DNA from 3 places in the Streptomyces sp. NPDC059994 genome. Region 1 is predicted to be linked to each of the others. Evidence: riboswitches for the same ligand, from Rfam matches in the RefSeq annotation. Region 1 holds a riboswitch; each other region holds the start of a gene.
What was found. Region 1 has a riboswitch for cobalamin ahead of ACFWA7_RS12585 (cobalamin biosynthesis protein). Riboswitches for the same ligand answer to the same signal wherever they lie in the genome.

Region 2: linked by a shared signal. The riboswitch ahead of ACFWA7_RS11370 (ribonucleoside-diphosphate reductase subunit alpha) and the one ahead of ACFWA7_RS12585 (cobalamin biosynthesis protein) in region 1 are both predicted to bind cobalamin.
Region 3: linked by a shared signal. The riboswitch ahead of ACFWA7_RS06730 ((2Fe-2S) ferredoxin domain-containing protein) and the one ahead of ACFWA7_RS12585 (cobalamin biosynthesis protein) in region 1 are both predicted to bind cobalamin.

What each region holds. Positions count from the first base shown of each region.
Region 1 is NZ_JBHWUR010000018.1:41,816-46,103, reverse strand. Features, by position in the region: gene ACFWA7_RS12600 (class II aldolase/adducin family protein) at 1-169, opposite strand, end outside; gene ACFWA7_RS12595 (anion permease) at 378-1,652, shown strand; gene ACFWA7_RS12590 (hypothetical protein) at 1,681-1,905, shown strand; cobalamin riboswitch at 2,016-2,158, shown strand; gene ACFWA7_RS12585 (cobalamin biosynthesis protein) at 2,266-3,195, shown strand; gene ACFWA7_RS12580 (cobyric acid synthase) at 3,192-4,288, shown strand, end outside.
Region 2 is NZ_JBHWUR010000015.1:103,181-107,468, forward strand. Features, by position in the region: gene ACFWA7_RS11370 (ribonucleoside-diphosphate reductase subunit alpha) at 1-1,948, opposite strand, end outside; cobalamin riboswitch at 2,077-2,218, opposite strand; gene mctP (monocarboxylate uptake permease MctP) at 2,439-4,058, opposite strand; gene ACFWA7_RS11380 (DUF3311 domain-containing protein) at 4,055-4,288, opposite strand, start outside.
Region 3 is NZ_JBHWUR010000007.1:140,266-144,553, forward strand. Features, by position in the region: gene ACFWA7_RS06720 (LysR family transcriptional regulator) at 1-779, opposite strand, end outside; gene ACFWA7_RS06725 (MFS transporter) at 914-2,182, shown strand; cobalamin riboswitch at 2,514-2,713, shown strand; gene ACFWA7_RS06730 ((2Fe-2S) ferredoxin domain-containing protein) at 2,753-3,139, shown strand; gene ACFWA7_RS06735 (hypothetical protein) at 3,292-3,525, shown strand; gene gap (type I glyceraldehyde-3-phosphate dehydrogenase) at 3,853-4,288, opposite strand, start outside.

The DNA of each region.
Region 1 (4,288 bases):
GGCGGTCGTAGGGGACGCCGGTGGGGGTGACCAGGACCAGGTCACCGACGCGTATGGAGACGTTGCCCGAGGTGCCCACGACCAGGCCTTCCTCGGCGGTGCGGCGCGCGGTGGCGGTCAGCTCGGCCCAGGCCGTGGCGGTCGCTCCGGAGTCCTTCGGCTCTCCCATGGGGCGATCCTCGCAGGCTCCGCGCAGCGGGCGACGGAGTGAGCAGAATCTCTTCAATGGGGTATATGGCCGGTTCGCGGGGTTTGTCAGGGCCTGGTCGCAGCAAAAACCGGTCGGATACACCGCGAAGCCCGACCCAGTTCACCTTCCGTTCATCCAGGTTACTTACGTTCGTCCAGCCACTGACGTCGAACGATTGACTGGGTAAATGGAACACATCACGCTGCTGCTCGCCATTGTGGTCGTGACAGCTCTAGTGTTCGATTTCACGAACGGTTTCCATGACACCGCCAACGCGATGGCCACGACCATCTCGACCGGCGCCCTGAAGCCCAAAGCAGCGGTCGCCATGTCCGCCGCGCTCAACCTGGTCGGCGCGTTCCTGTCGGTGGAGGTCGCCAAGACGATCTCCGGCGGGATCATCAACGAGAAGGGCATCAGAACAGAGGTCATCTTCGCGGCGCTCGTCGGCGCGATCCTCTGGAACCTGGTGACCTGGCTGCTCGGCCTGCCGTCCAGCTCCTCCCACGCCCTGTTCGGCGGTCTGATCGGCGCGGCCGTGATGTCGGCCGGCTGGTCCTCGGTGAACGGCTCGACCATCGTCACCAAGGTGCTGCTCCCCGCCGTCGCCGCCCCGATCGTCGCGGGCGTCGCCTCGATGCTGGCCACGCGCCTGACGTACCGGATCAACCGAAACGCCGACCCGGCTGCCGAGAAGGCCACCGCCAAGGGGTACCGGGCAGGACAGATCGCCTCCGCCGGGCTCGTCTCACTCGCCCACGGCACCAACGACGCGCAGAAGACCATGGGCATCATCACGCTCGCCCTGGTCGCCGGCGGTGTGCTGCACCCGGGCGCCAACCCCCCGCTGTGGGTCATCGTCTCGGCCGGCATGGCCATCGCCATGGGCACCTACCTCGGCGGCTGGCGCATCATCCGCACCATGGGCAAGGGCCTGACCGAGCTGGCGCCGCCGCAGGGCTTCGCCGCCCAGTCCGGTGCCGCGACCGTCATCCTGGCCTCCTCGCACATCGGCTTCTCGCTCTCCACCACCCAGGTCTGCTCCGGCTCCGTCATGGGCGCCGGCCTCGGCCGCAAGGGCGGTGTGGTCCGCTGGTCCACCGCGACCCGCATGTTCATCGCCTGGGGCCTGACCCTGCCCGCCGCGGGTCTGGTCGGCGCCGGCGCCGAGTTCCTGACCGGCCAGGGCACCTGGGGCATCGTCCTCGTGGCGATCCTGCTGATCGCGGGTGCCGGCTTCATCTGGAAGCTGTCGCGCCGCGAGCCGGTCGACCACAACGACGTCACTGCCGCCGCCACCCCGGCGGAGTCCCCGGCCGAGCCCGCCGGCGTCGTGACCACCGCGATCGCCGCCGTCACCCCGCCGCCCACCGCCGCCGCCGTGGCCGCCGATCTGACGGCCACCATCCCGGCTCCGGCCCCGGTGGCCCCCGTCGACCCGGCCCGCCCGGCCACCGTCTGACCCGGCCGCGCACCCCAAAGGAATCGTCATGCACATCGACTGGGCAGCTCTCGGCACCGTCTTCGGTGTCAGCCTCATCGTCACCGTCGGCCTGGTGGGCCTGTTCACCGTCGGGATCGTCGGCCTCAGCAAGCAGCAGTCGGCCGCGGCCGGCAAGGGCAACGTCGCCGTGGCCCGCACCACCGCCTACCTCTGCTTCGCGCTCTGCGCGGCGGCCGTCGCGTACGGCATCAGTCTGATCGTCGGCAAGTAGCCCGGCCAGCAGCGCCGCACACACCTCGAACCGCCTTCCGGCCCGGCCGGAGGGCGGTTCTCTGTGTGCCCCAACACACTCTCCCGTCGCAGGTCAGCAGCGAGTTGACGGGCGTTCCCGGGCATGGTGGACTGCCCGAGCCATTTACGGCGGCAGAAGAGGAAGCCGGTGCGAATCCGGCGCGGTCCCGCCACTGTCATCGGGGAATCATCCCCGTGAGCCAGGAACTCTCACCGCCGGTCGACGTCGTACCAGGGCGCGGACACCCTGAGTGAGGACATACCGCCATGCGCGCCTGCCTGTTGCCGGCACCTCCCGGAAGTACCAGAGTTCTTCGCGGCGTTGCGGCGGGCTGATCCCATGCGTGCCGATCGCACTTTCGCGTACGGCGCCACCGCCGGTCTCCTCGGCGACCTCCTCCTCGGCGATCCCCGCCGCGGACACCCGGTCGCCGCGTTCGGCCGTGCCGCGGCCGCCGTGGAGCGCACGCTGTGGCGCGACCACCGGGGCTGGGGCGCGCTGCACACCGCCGTGTGCGCCGGAGGCGCCGCGGGCGCCGCACTGCTCGCCACGCGCGCGGTACGAAAGCTTCCCACCGCGTCCGTCGCGCTGACCGCCGCCGCCACCTGGGCCGTCGTGGGCGGCACTTCGCTGGGCCGGGAGGCCCGCGCGATCGGCGAGGCGCTGGAGGCCGGGGACGTCGAGGCGGCCCGCGCGCGCCTGCCGCACCTGTGCGGGCGCGACCCGCAGTCCCTGGACGCGCCCGGCATCGCGCGCGCGGTCGTCGAGTCCGTCGCCGAGAACACCTCCGACGCCGTGGTGGGCGCGCTGGTGTGGGGGGCGCTCGCGGGGGTTCCGGGCCTGGTCGCGTTCCGCGCGGTCAACACGCTGGACGCGATGGTCGGCCACCGCTCGCCGCGCCATCGGCGGTACGGGTGGGCCTCGGCGCGCCTGGACGATGTGGCGGGCTGGCCGGGCGCCCGGCTCACCGCCGCACTGGCGGTGGCCGCCGGGGGCGCGCCGCGCGCCGCCACGCGCGCGTGGCGGGACGACGCCCGCAAGCACCCGAGCCCCAACGCCGGTCCCGTCGAGGCGTCGTTCGCGGGCGCGCTCGGCGTACGGCTCGGCGGCACCCTCTCGTACGGCGGCCGTGTCGAGCACCGGCCCGTGCTGAACGGGGGCGGCCGGGCGGTGGAAGTCCCGGACATCGAGCGGGCGGTGCGGCTGTCGCGCCGGGTGGGCTGGCTGGCGCTGGCTGTGGCGATCGCGGTGAGGAAGGTACGTACATGAGCGGCGGACTGCTGGTCGCGGGCACCACATCGGACGCGGGCAAGAGCGTCGTCACCGCCGGGATCTGCCGGTGGCTGGTGCGCCAGGGCGTGAAGGTCGCGCCGTTCAAGGGGCAGAACATGTCCCTCAACTCGTTCGTCACGCGCGAGGGCGCCGAGATCGGGCGGGCGCAGGCGATGCAGGCGCAGGCGGCGCGCGTCGAGCCGTCCGCGCTGATGAACCCCGTGCTGCTCAAGCCGGGGAGCGACCGGTCGAGCCAGGTCGTACTGATGGGCAGGCCGGTGGGCGAGCTGAGCGCCGGCGGCTACCACGGCGGACGCCAGGAAGCGCTTCTCGGCACCGTCGTGGACTGTCTGGAGCGGCTGCGGGGCACGTATGACGCCGTGATCTGCGAGGGGGCGGGCAGTCCGGCCGAGATCAATCTGCGGCGCACGGACATCGTCAACATGGGCATCGCGCGCGCCGCGAAGCTTCCGGTGGTGGTGGTCGGCGATATCGACCGGGGCGGGGTGTTCGCCTCGTTCTTCGGTACGACGGCGCTGCTGAGCCCCGAGGACCAGGCGCTGGTCGCCGGGTACATCGTCAACAAGTTCCGGGGCGACGTCTCGCTCCTCGAACCCGGCATCGACATGCTGCGCGGGCTCACCGGACGCCACACGTACGGGATCCTGCCGTTCGCGCACGGGCTCGGCATCGATGAGGAGGATGGCCTGCGGGTTTCCCTTCGCGGCGCCGTGCGCGAGTCGGTGGTGGCGCCGCCGGTGGGCGACGACGTGCTGCGGGTCGCGGTCTGCGCGGTCCCGCTGATGTCCAACTTCACGGACGTGGACGCGCTCGCCGCCGAACCGGGCGTGATCGTACGGTTCGTGGACCGGCCCGAGGAACTGGCCGACGCGGATCTGGTCGTCGTGCCGGGAACCCGGGGCACGGTCCGGGCGTTGGAATGGCTGAGGGAACGGGGGCTGGCGCGGGAGCTGGCGCGCAGGGCGGCCGAGGGGCGTCCGGTGCTGGGGATCTGCGGCGGATTCCAGGTGCTCGGAGAGCACATCGAGGACGAGGTCGAGTCACGGGCGGGCGCCGTGGCGGGGCTCGG
Region 2 (4,288 bases), on a different contig from region 1:
AGCCGTTGACCTGGAGGAACTCACCGGAGAGCGTCTCGCGCTTGAACAGGTTGGAGACCTGCGGCTCGATGCACTCGTAGACACCGGCGATGGACGCGATGGTCGCGGTCGGGGCGATCGCGAGCAGCAGCGAGTTGCGCATGCCGACCGAGGCGATCCGCTCGCGCAGCGCCGTCCAGCGCTCCGGCCAGTTCAGCTCGACGTCGTAGTGGTCGGGGTGCAGCACGCCGCGCGCCGCGCGGGTCTTGTCCCAGGCCGGGAGCGGGCCGTTGCGGTCGGCGAGGTCGCAGGACGCCTCGTACGCCGTGAGCATGATGCGCTCGGCCAGCTTGGTGGAGAGCGCCTTCGCCTCGGGGGAGTCGAAGGGCAGGCGCAGCTTGAAGAAGACGTCCTGGAGACCCATCGCGCCCAGGCCCACCGGACGCCACTTGGCGTTGGAGCGGCCGGCCTGCTCGGTCGGGTAGAAGTTGATGTCGACGACCCGGTCCAGGAAGGTCACGGCCGTACGGACGGTCTCGTCCAGGCGCTTCCAGTCGATCTCGCCGGAGGCGAGCACGAAGGAGCCGAGGTTGACCGAGCCGAGGTTGCAGACGGCCGTCTCGCCGTCGTCCGTGACCTCAAGGATCTCGGTGCAGAGGTTGGAGGAGTGGACCGTGTGGCCGGGCTCCGCCGTCTGGTTGGCGGTGCGGTTGGAGGCGTCCTTGAAGGTCATCCAGCCGTTGCCGGTCTGCGCCAGGGTGCGCATCATCCGGCCGTACAGGTCCCGGGCCGGCATCGTCTTCTGGGCGAGACCGGCCGCCTCGGCCTTGCGGTAGGCGGCGTCGAACTCGTCACCCCACAGGTCGACCAGCTCCGGCACGTCGGCGGGGGAGAACAGCGACCAGGTGCCGTCCGCGTCCACACGGCGCATGAACTCGTCCGGGATCCAGTGCGCCAGGTTCAGGTTGTGCGTGCGCCGGGCGTCCTCACCGGTGTTGTCGCGCAGCTCCAGGAACTCCTCGATGTCGGAGTGCCAGGTCTCCAGGTAGACCGCGGCCGCGCCCTTGCGCCGCCCGCCCTGGTTGACGGCCGCGACGGAGGCGTCCAGCGTCTTCAGGAACGGGACGATGCCGTTGGAGTGGCCGTTGGTGCCCCGGATGAGCGAGCCGCGCGAGCGGATGCGGGAGTACGAGAGGCCGATGCCGCCCGCGTGCTTCGACAGACGTGCCACCTGGTGGTAGCGGTCGTAGATCGAGTCCAGCTCGTCCAGCGGGGAGTCCAGCAGGTAGCAGCTGGACATCTGGGGGTGGCGGGTACCGGAGTTGAAGAGCGTCGGCGAGGACGGCAGGTAGTCGAGCCGGCTCATCAGGCCGTACAGCGAGGCGACCTCGTCGAGCGCGCGCACCGAGTCGTCCTCGGCCAGACCCGCCGCGACCCGGAGCATGAAGTGCTGCGGGGTCTCGATGACCTGGCGGGTGATCGGGTGCCGCAGCAGGTAGCGGGAGTAGAGCGTGCGCAGGCCGAAGTAGCCGAAGCGATCGTCGGCGCCTTCCGCGAGGGAGGCGGCGACCAGCGCGTCCAGACGGTCCGAGTGCAGCCGTACGAAGTCGGCGGTGCGGTCCGCGATCAGGCCCTCGCGGTGGCCGACCTCGACCGAGTCGGAGAACGAGACCGAGCCCTGGGTCGCGGCCTCGTCGGCGATCGTGACCGTCAGCAGCCGGGCGGCGAGGCGGGAGTACGCCGGGTCCTCGGAGATCAGACCGGCGGCGGCCTCGGTGGCGAGCCCACGCAGCTCCGCCTCGTCCGAGCGCGCGTTGCGGCCGCGCAGCGCGGCGGCGGCGACACGGCCGGGGTCGGTGTCCGGCAGATCGGCGGTGAGGTCGGTCAGGGTCCGCAGCAGCGCGGTCCCGGGGGCATCGGCCGGCTCTTCGGCGATCGCTGAGGCGGGATCCGCAGGGGCGATGGTCACGTGGGGGCACTCCTCGCTCGGCACGGGGCCTTGGGGAAGTGCGCGGGCACACGGACACACCCCCTCGGGGGTACGCCGCGTCCACATGCCCATTCCGCGAGGCCCGGACGTCTGGCACCCGGACCGGACGGCCAGGGCGCGCTGTCGGCAGGTCCTCGGACTGACCAGGTACGCAAATGCGTACGAGTACACCGTTGCGGGACAGTTCCGGATTTGCACCGGATTCCCCTGCGGCGACAGCGAGCACGAGCATACATCTTGTGCCGGGAGTTGTTGGCGCCCCCACATGTTGTGTCGCATCCGTACCGGAGCGTGTTGGTGGGGCCCGGTCTTTGTCTGCGGGTTGTGGGTGGCCGCTCGCGCAGTTCCCCGCGCCCCTCAGGGGGTTGGAGGCGCCGCAAGCCCAACCCCCAGGCAGCCGTGGGCATTCCCCAGGAAGCAGAAACGGGCCGCCGGGTTTCACCGGCGGCCCGTTTTCCTGCGGCTCGTGTCAGTGTGTCGCGGCCGGGAGTTCCGTCTGTACGCCCGGGTCGCCCGCGTCCGCCGTGTAGTCCTCCGGGGAGGTCTCGTCGACGCCGTCGGGGGCCTTCAGGGCCCGCAGGGCCACCGTGAGGACGACGGTGACGGCGACGTTCAGGAGGAACGCGGTGAGGCCGATGTAGCCGATCTCACCGATGCCGGGGATGTTCTTGGAGCTGCCGCCGAAGTGCTTCTGGGTGGGCGAGGCGACCCCGTACGCGGCGAGCGTGCCGTACGCCATGCCCACCGCCCAGCCCGCCAGCAGCGCCCAGCGGTGGAACCAGCGGGTGAACAGACCGCCCACCAGGGCCGGGAAGGTCTGCAGGATCCAGATGCCGCCGAGCAGCTGGAAGTTGATCGCGACCGTCTTGTCCATGGTCAGGACGAAGACCAGCGCGCCCACCTTCACCAGGAGCGAGACCAGCTTGGAGACCTTGGTCTCCTGCTCCGGCGTGGCGTCCGGCTTGAGGAAGTCCTTGTAGATGTTGCGGGTGAAGAGGTTCGCGGCCGCGATCGACATGATCGCCGCCGGGACGAGCGCGCCGATGCCGATGGCGGCGAACGCCACGCCCGCGAACCAGTCCGGGAACATGTCCTCGAAGAGCTGCGGGATCGCCAGCTGGCCGTTCTTGACCTTGACCCCGGCCGCGATCGCCATGAAGCCGAGCAGCGCGAGCAGGCCCAGCATCAGCGAGTACAGCGGCAGGATGGTGGTGTTGCGGCGGATGACGTTGCGGCTGCGGGAGGAGAGGGTCGCCGTGATCGAGTGCGGGTACATGAAGAGCGCCAGCGCCGAGCCGAGGGCGAGTGTGGCGTACGTCCACTGCCCGGCCTCGGGGGGCACCAGCGCACCCGTGGGCTTCCCGGCCGCGTTGGGCGTCTCGAACTTGTGCCGGGCCGCCGCGAAGATGTCGTCGAAGCCGCCGAGCTTGATCGGGATGTAGATGATCGCCACCAGGATGACGAGGTAGATCAGGCCGTCCTTCACGAACGCGATCAGCGCGGGCGCGCGCAGGCCCGAGGAGTAGGTGTACGCGGCGAGCACCGCGAACGCGATCAGCAGCGGCAGGTCCTTCAGGAACCAGTTGCCGGACCCGCCGATGCCCATCACGTCGAGCACCGCCTGGATGCCGACCAGCTGGAGCGCGATGTAGGGCATCGTGGCGAGGATGCCGGTGACCGCGACCGCGAGCGAGAGGCCCTTGGAGCCGAACCGGCCGCGTACGAAGTCCGATGTCGTCACATAGCCGTGCTTGTGCGAGACCGACCAGAGCCGGGGCAGGAACGTGAAGATCAGCGGATAGACGAGGATCGTGTACGGCACCGCGAAGAACCCGGCCGCGCCCGCCGCGTACACCGCCGCCGGAACCGCGACGAACGTGTACGCCGTGTAGAGGTCGCCGCCGAGCAGGAACCAGGTGACCCAGGTGCCGAACGAGCGGCCGCCGAGCCCCCATTCGTCGAGGCTCTGCTCGTTCTCGGCGCGGCGCCAGCGGGCGGCCATGAAGCCGATGACCGTGACGGCCAGGAAGAAGAAGATGAAGACGCCGAGCGCGACGCCGTTCACACCGTCGTTGGCTGCGAGAGTCACTTGCCCTCACCCGCCTTGCGGCCCTGCTGGTCGTGCTGCCACAGCTTGTACGCGAGCATCGTGAGCGCGGTCGATATGACCACCCACAGCATCTGGTACCAGTAGAAGAACGGGATCCCGGCGAGTGCCGGATCGGCCTTCGCGTACGAGCCGACCCAGAGCATCGCCACGAAGGGCGCGATCAGGCAGAGGGCGATGACCACGCGCACAGGCGTGATCACCGGTCTCCG
Region 3 (4,288 bases), on a different contig from region 1:
GGGACGCGGCGCAGGCCGTGGCCGGCGGGCCAGACGAGGCGGGTCTGCTCACCCATGAAGGTGGCCAGGGCCGGGGTGTCGGCGATGGTGTCGAGGAGCGCGTCGGAGCCGAAGTTGGGGCCGGTCGCCTCGATGGTGAGGCCGAACTCGGCGACGAGGTCGTCGTAGTAGGCGCTCCACTCGGTACCGGGGACGAGGCCGGGCATCCAGATCCGGTGCCCGGCGAGCTGGGCGAGGGGCACCGACCGGGCGCCCGCCAGCGCGTGGGCGGGGCCGGTGAGGAGTTGGAGCGGCTCGTCGAGCACCCGGACGGACTCGATGTCCTCGGGAAGGGGCCGGCCGGGCGCGGCGAGGGCGCGGAAGGACGCGTCGATCGCACCGGACCGGACGGCGGCGATGGCCGTCTCGATGTCGAACAGCATCACCACGTCGAGCTCGATCTCGGGGTACGCGTGGTGGAAGCCGCGCATCAGACCTGACGGCGCGACGCGCGAGGCGATCACGTCTACGCGCAGCGGACGGCGGCCGGGGCGCACGGAGGTGACCGCGCGATCGGCGACGCGCAGCAGCTCGCGCGCGTGGGGCAGGAACGCCTGCCCGTCGATGGTGAGCTCGGCGCCGCGCGCGGTGCGGGTGAACAGCCGTACCCCGAGGTCGCGCTCCAGCGCGGCGATGCGCTTGGAGACAGCTTGCTGGGTGACCGCCAGCTCGGCGGCGGCCTCCTGGAACTGCCTTGCGTCAGCGGCGGCGACGAAGGTCCGGACGGTGTCGAGGTCCATGCCGACACCTTACGGGTACAACCGTTGGTTGTGGCCCGACGGTCCTGCGGTTGTTTGACCCCCGGCTGAGGCGCTCGCTTTGATGCTTCCGATCGCGGATCGGTTGTGCGGGTGAGTGACGAGGGGTGGCGGGCATGAGAATCGGGCACCGGCTGGGACATCTGCGCGGACATCGGCTGGGGCGGCGGTTCGGCTGGCTCTGGGGAGCGTACGGGACCAGCGCGCTCGGCACATGGCTCGCCTTCGGCGCGTTCCCGCTGATCGCCATCCAGGTGCTGCACGCCGGACCGGCCGAGGTCGCCGCGCTCTCCTCCGTGGGGGCTGCGGTGGGCGCGGCCGTGGCGGTGCCGCTCGGCCCGTGGGTGGAGTTCCGCCGCAAGCGGCCGGTGCTGATCGCGATGGACCTGGTGCGGTTCGCGGCGCTGCTGACGATCCCCGCCGCGTACGCGCTCGGCATGCTCACCTTCCTCCAGCTCCTGCTGGTCTCCATCGTCGTAGCAGCAGCCGACATCACCTTCCGCGCCGCCTCCGGCGCATACCTGAAGACGCTGCTGCCGGCCGAGGACCTGCTCGTCGCCAACGCCCGATTCGAGTCCACGGCCTGGACGACCACGATCATCGGACCGCCGCTGGGCGGCGCCGCGATCGGGCTCCTCGGTCCGGTGGCGACGGTGGTGGCCGACGCGGTCAGCTACCTGCTCTCGGCGCTGGGCATCCGCGCGACAGGCGGGCACGAGCCGCGGCCCGAGCGCCCGGAGGGCCCGCGCCTGCGGGCCGGGGACCTGCTCGACGGCTGGCGGTACATCCTCGCCGACACGACACTGCGTCCGCTGCTCTTCAACACCGCCTTGTTCAACGGCCTGGTGATGGCCGTCCAGCCGCTGCTGGCCGTCCTGATGCTCGGCCGACTCGGCTTCGCGCCGTGGCAGTACGGCCTCGCCTTCGCCGCGCCCTCAATCGCCGGACTGCTCGGTTCACGGCTGGCCCGACCGCTCGTCACCCGGTTCGGGCAGCACCAGGTCCTGGTCGTGGTCGGGGCGCTGCGCGCGATCTGGCCCGTCGGCCTGGCCTTTCTGGGCTCGGGCACCGCAGGGCTGCTGCTGGTGATCGGCGTCGAGCTCGGGCTCATCTTCTGCTGCGGGGTCTTCAACCCCGTCCACGCCACCTACCGCCTCGAACGCACCGCGACCGACCGCGTCGCCCGCACCCTGTCCGCCTGGGCGGTGACGACCAAAGCCACGACCGCGCTCCTGACGGCCGTCTGGGGCGTACTGGGCAGCCTGCTCGGCCCACGTACGGCCATCGGCCTGGCCGGCGTGCTCCTGCTGGCAACACCGCTGCTGCTCCCTCGCCGCGCGGCAGCGCATTTCTCCGAGCCGGAGCCGGCGCCGAGCCGCACCTGACGGGCCGCCACGGCCGTCACCGCTCGTTGGTCATCGGCCTCTGTTGCGAGACCCGCCACGCGCTCATCGGCTCGTCTGCTCCGACGGCTTCACCCTGACCGGCCCTTCGACGGCCAATCCCTCAGCATGGCTGCCGCGCCTGCGAACGCCTCAACTGCCCCCCAGAGCGCCGCACCACCCCCTCGGGCGCTCCCTGCGGATCGGCCAGAACACCACCACCTTCATCCCCTACCCCGTCACCGATCGCATGACTTGGCCAGCCAGTCCTGGCGCGCCCTCTCCGGCGGCGAACGCCAGTGCGTCCGGAGCGCCCACCCCCGCGCGACGGTGGTGACGCGCCGCCGCCCGACGTGCGACGATGCCCGACGACAAGGCGACGCGGAACGAGGAAGCCGGTGGAATTCCGGCGCGGTCCCGCCACTGTGATCGGCGAGCGAACCCCGAACAGACCACTGCCCGGACACGGGCGGGAAGGACGGGGCGAGCGGCGACCCGAGAGCCAGGAGACTCACGTCGTCGCCTCCTTGACGAAGCCGGGGCGGATCTCCCCGGAGGAGGAGCGTGAGCGGTATGCCGGAGCGGCAACCAGAAGATGGCGCCGGACGCACCCCAGCCGACTCGGCCCCGTGCCGGATCGTGGTGTGCAGGGACTGCTGCTGCGGGAGCGCGAAGGTGCCCGGAGTCGACCACGCGCAGCAGAGAGAGCGCCTTGCCGAGAACGCGCCCGTACGTGTCTCCGCCTGCCTCGACGTCTGCGAACAGGCCAACGTGATCGTCGTCCAGCCCTCTCGTGCCGCACGCGTCGCCGGTGCCCGCCCGGTCTGGCTCGGTTTGGTCAACGATCCCGACGCCACGGACGACATCGCCGCCTGGGTCCAGGCCGGCGGCCCCGGCATCGCGCCCTGCCCCGACATCCTCGACCTCTACGCCTTCACCCCCCGCCGAAGGGCTCGATGAGCACGCTTGGCCGTCCGGCCCCGGCGCCCGTCCCTGAACGGCGGCTGGTCCAAAACGTGTACCGGAGCCCGCTTGGTGGTCCACTACGCTGATCACCAAACGGTGTGCGAACGGGGGTTCGCCACTCAGCGAAATCAGGGGGAGCGGGGACCGTGGCCAAGCCTGTACGTGCCGCGATAGGGGACACCTGGATCAGGTGCAGCTTCTGCCAGGGCGATGTTTTCCGGGACCGCGAGGTGAAACTCAACAGCTCCGGGGCGGAGTTCATGAACCTCGGCTGGGCGAACGAGTCGGCAACCGGGCTGATCTGCTGGAGCTGCGGCTATGTGCTCCTGTTCGCGAACAAGAGTCTGAAGCTGTACAAGGTGGAGAAGAGCCAGGGGTGACGCCGCGTCTGGGACCCGTGCGTCAACCTCCGCCCAGCACCCGCTTCAGCTCCGCCTTGTGTCCATGCTGGACGGGCCGTGGACGCTACGGTGCTGGGCCTCGGCGTAGAGCTGGTCGTACGCCGGCCCCTGCGATCCGCTGTGCGGGCGCTGCCCGCTCCGCTTGGACGACGACGTCTCCCGCGTAGCTTTCGGTCTCGGTATGTGTCCGGCGTTGTGGGACGCCGGTTTCCAGCTGGGTGAGGCGGGTGACCAGCCCGCACGCGGCGGTGGCGACGTGCGGCCCGTGCCCGATGTCGCGGCTCGGACCGCCCCGACGCCCGGCTGTCACCGCCCGGCGAGCAGCTCCAGTGTGTCGATCACCCGGTTGGAGAAACCCCACTCGTTGTCGTACCAGGCGACCACCTTGACATGGCGGCCGTCCACCCGGGTGAGGGCCGAGTCGAAGATGGACGAGGCCGGGTTGCCCGTGATGTCGGAGGACACCAGCGCGTCCTCCGAGTACTCCAGCACGCCCGCGAGCGGCCCCTGCGCCGCCGCGCGGTAGGCGGCCAGCACGTCGTCGAGCGTCACGTCACGCTCGACGGTGGTGTTGAGCTCGACGATCGAGCCCACCGGCACGGGCACCCGGATCGAGTCGCCGGACAGCTTGCCGTCGAGGTTCGGCAGGACGTGGCCGATCGCCTTGGCCGCGCCCGTCGTGGTCGGCACGATGTTGACCCCGGCGGCGCGGGCGCGGCGGGGGTCGCGGTGCGGGCCGTCC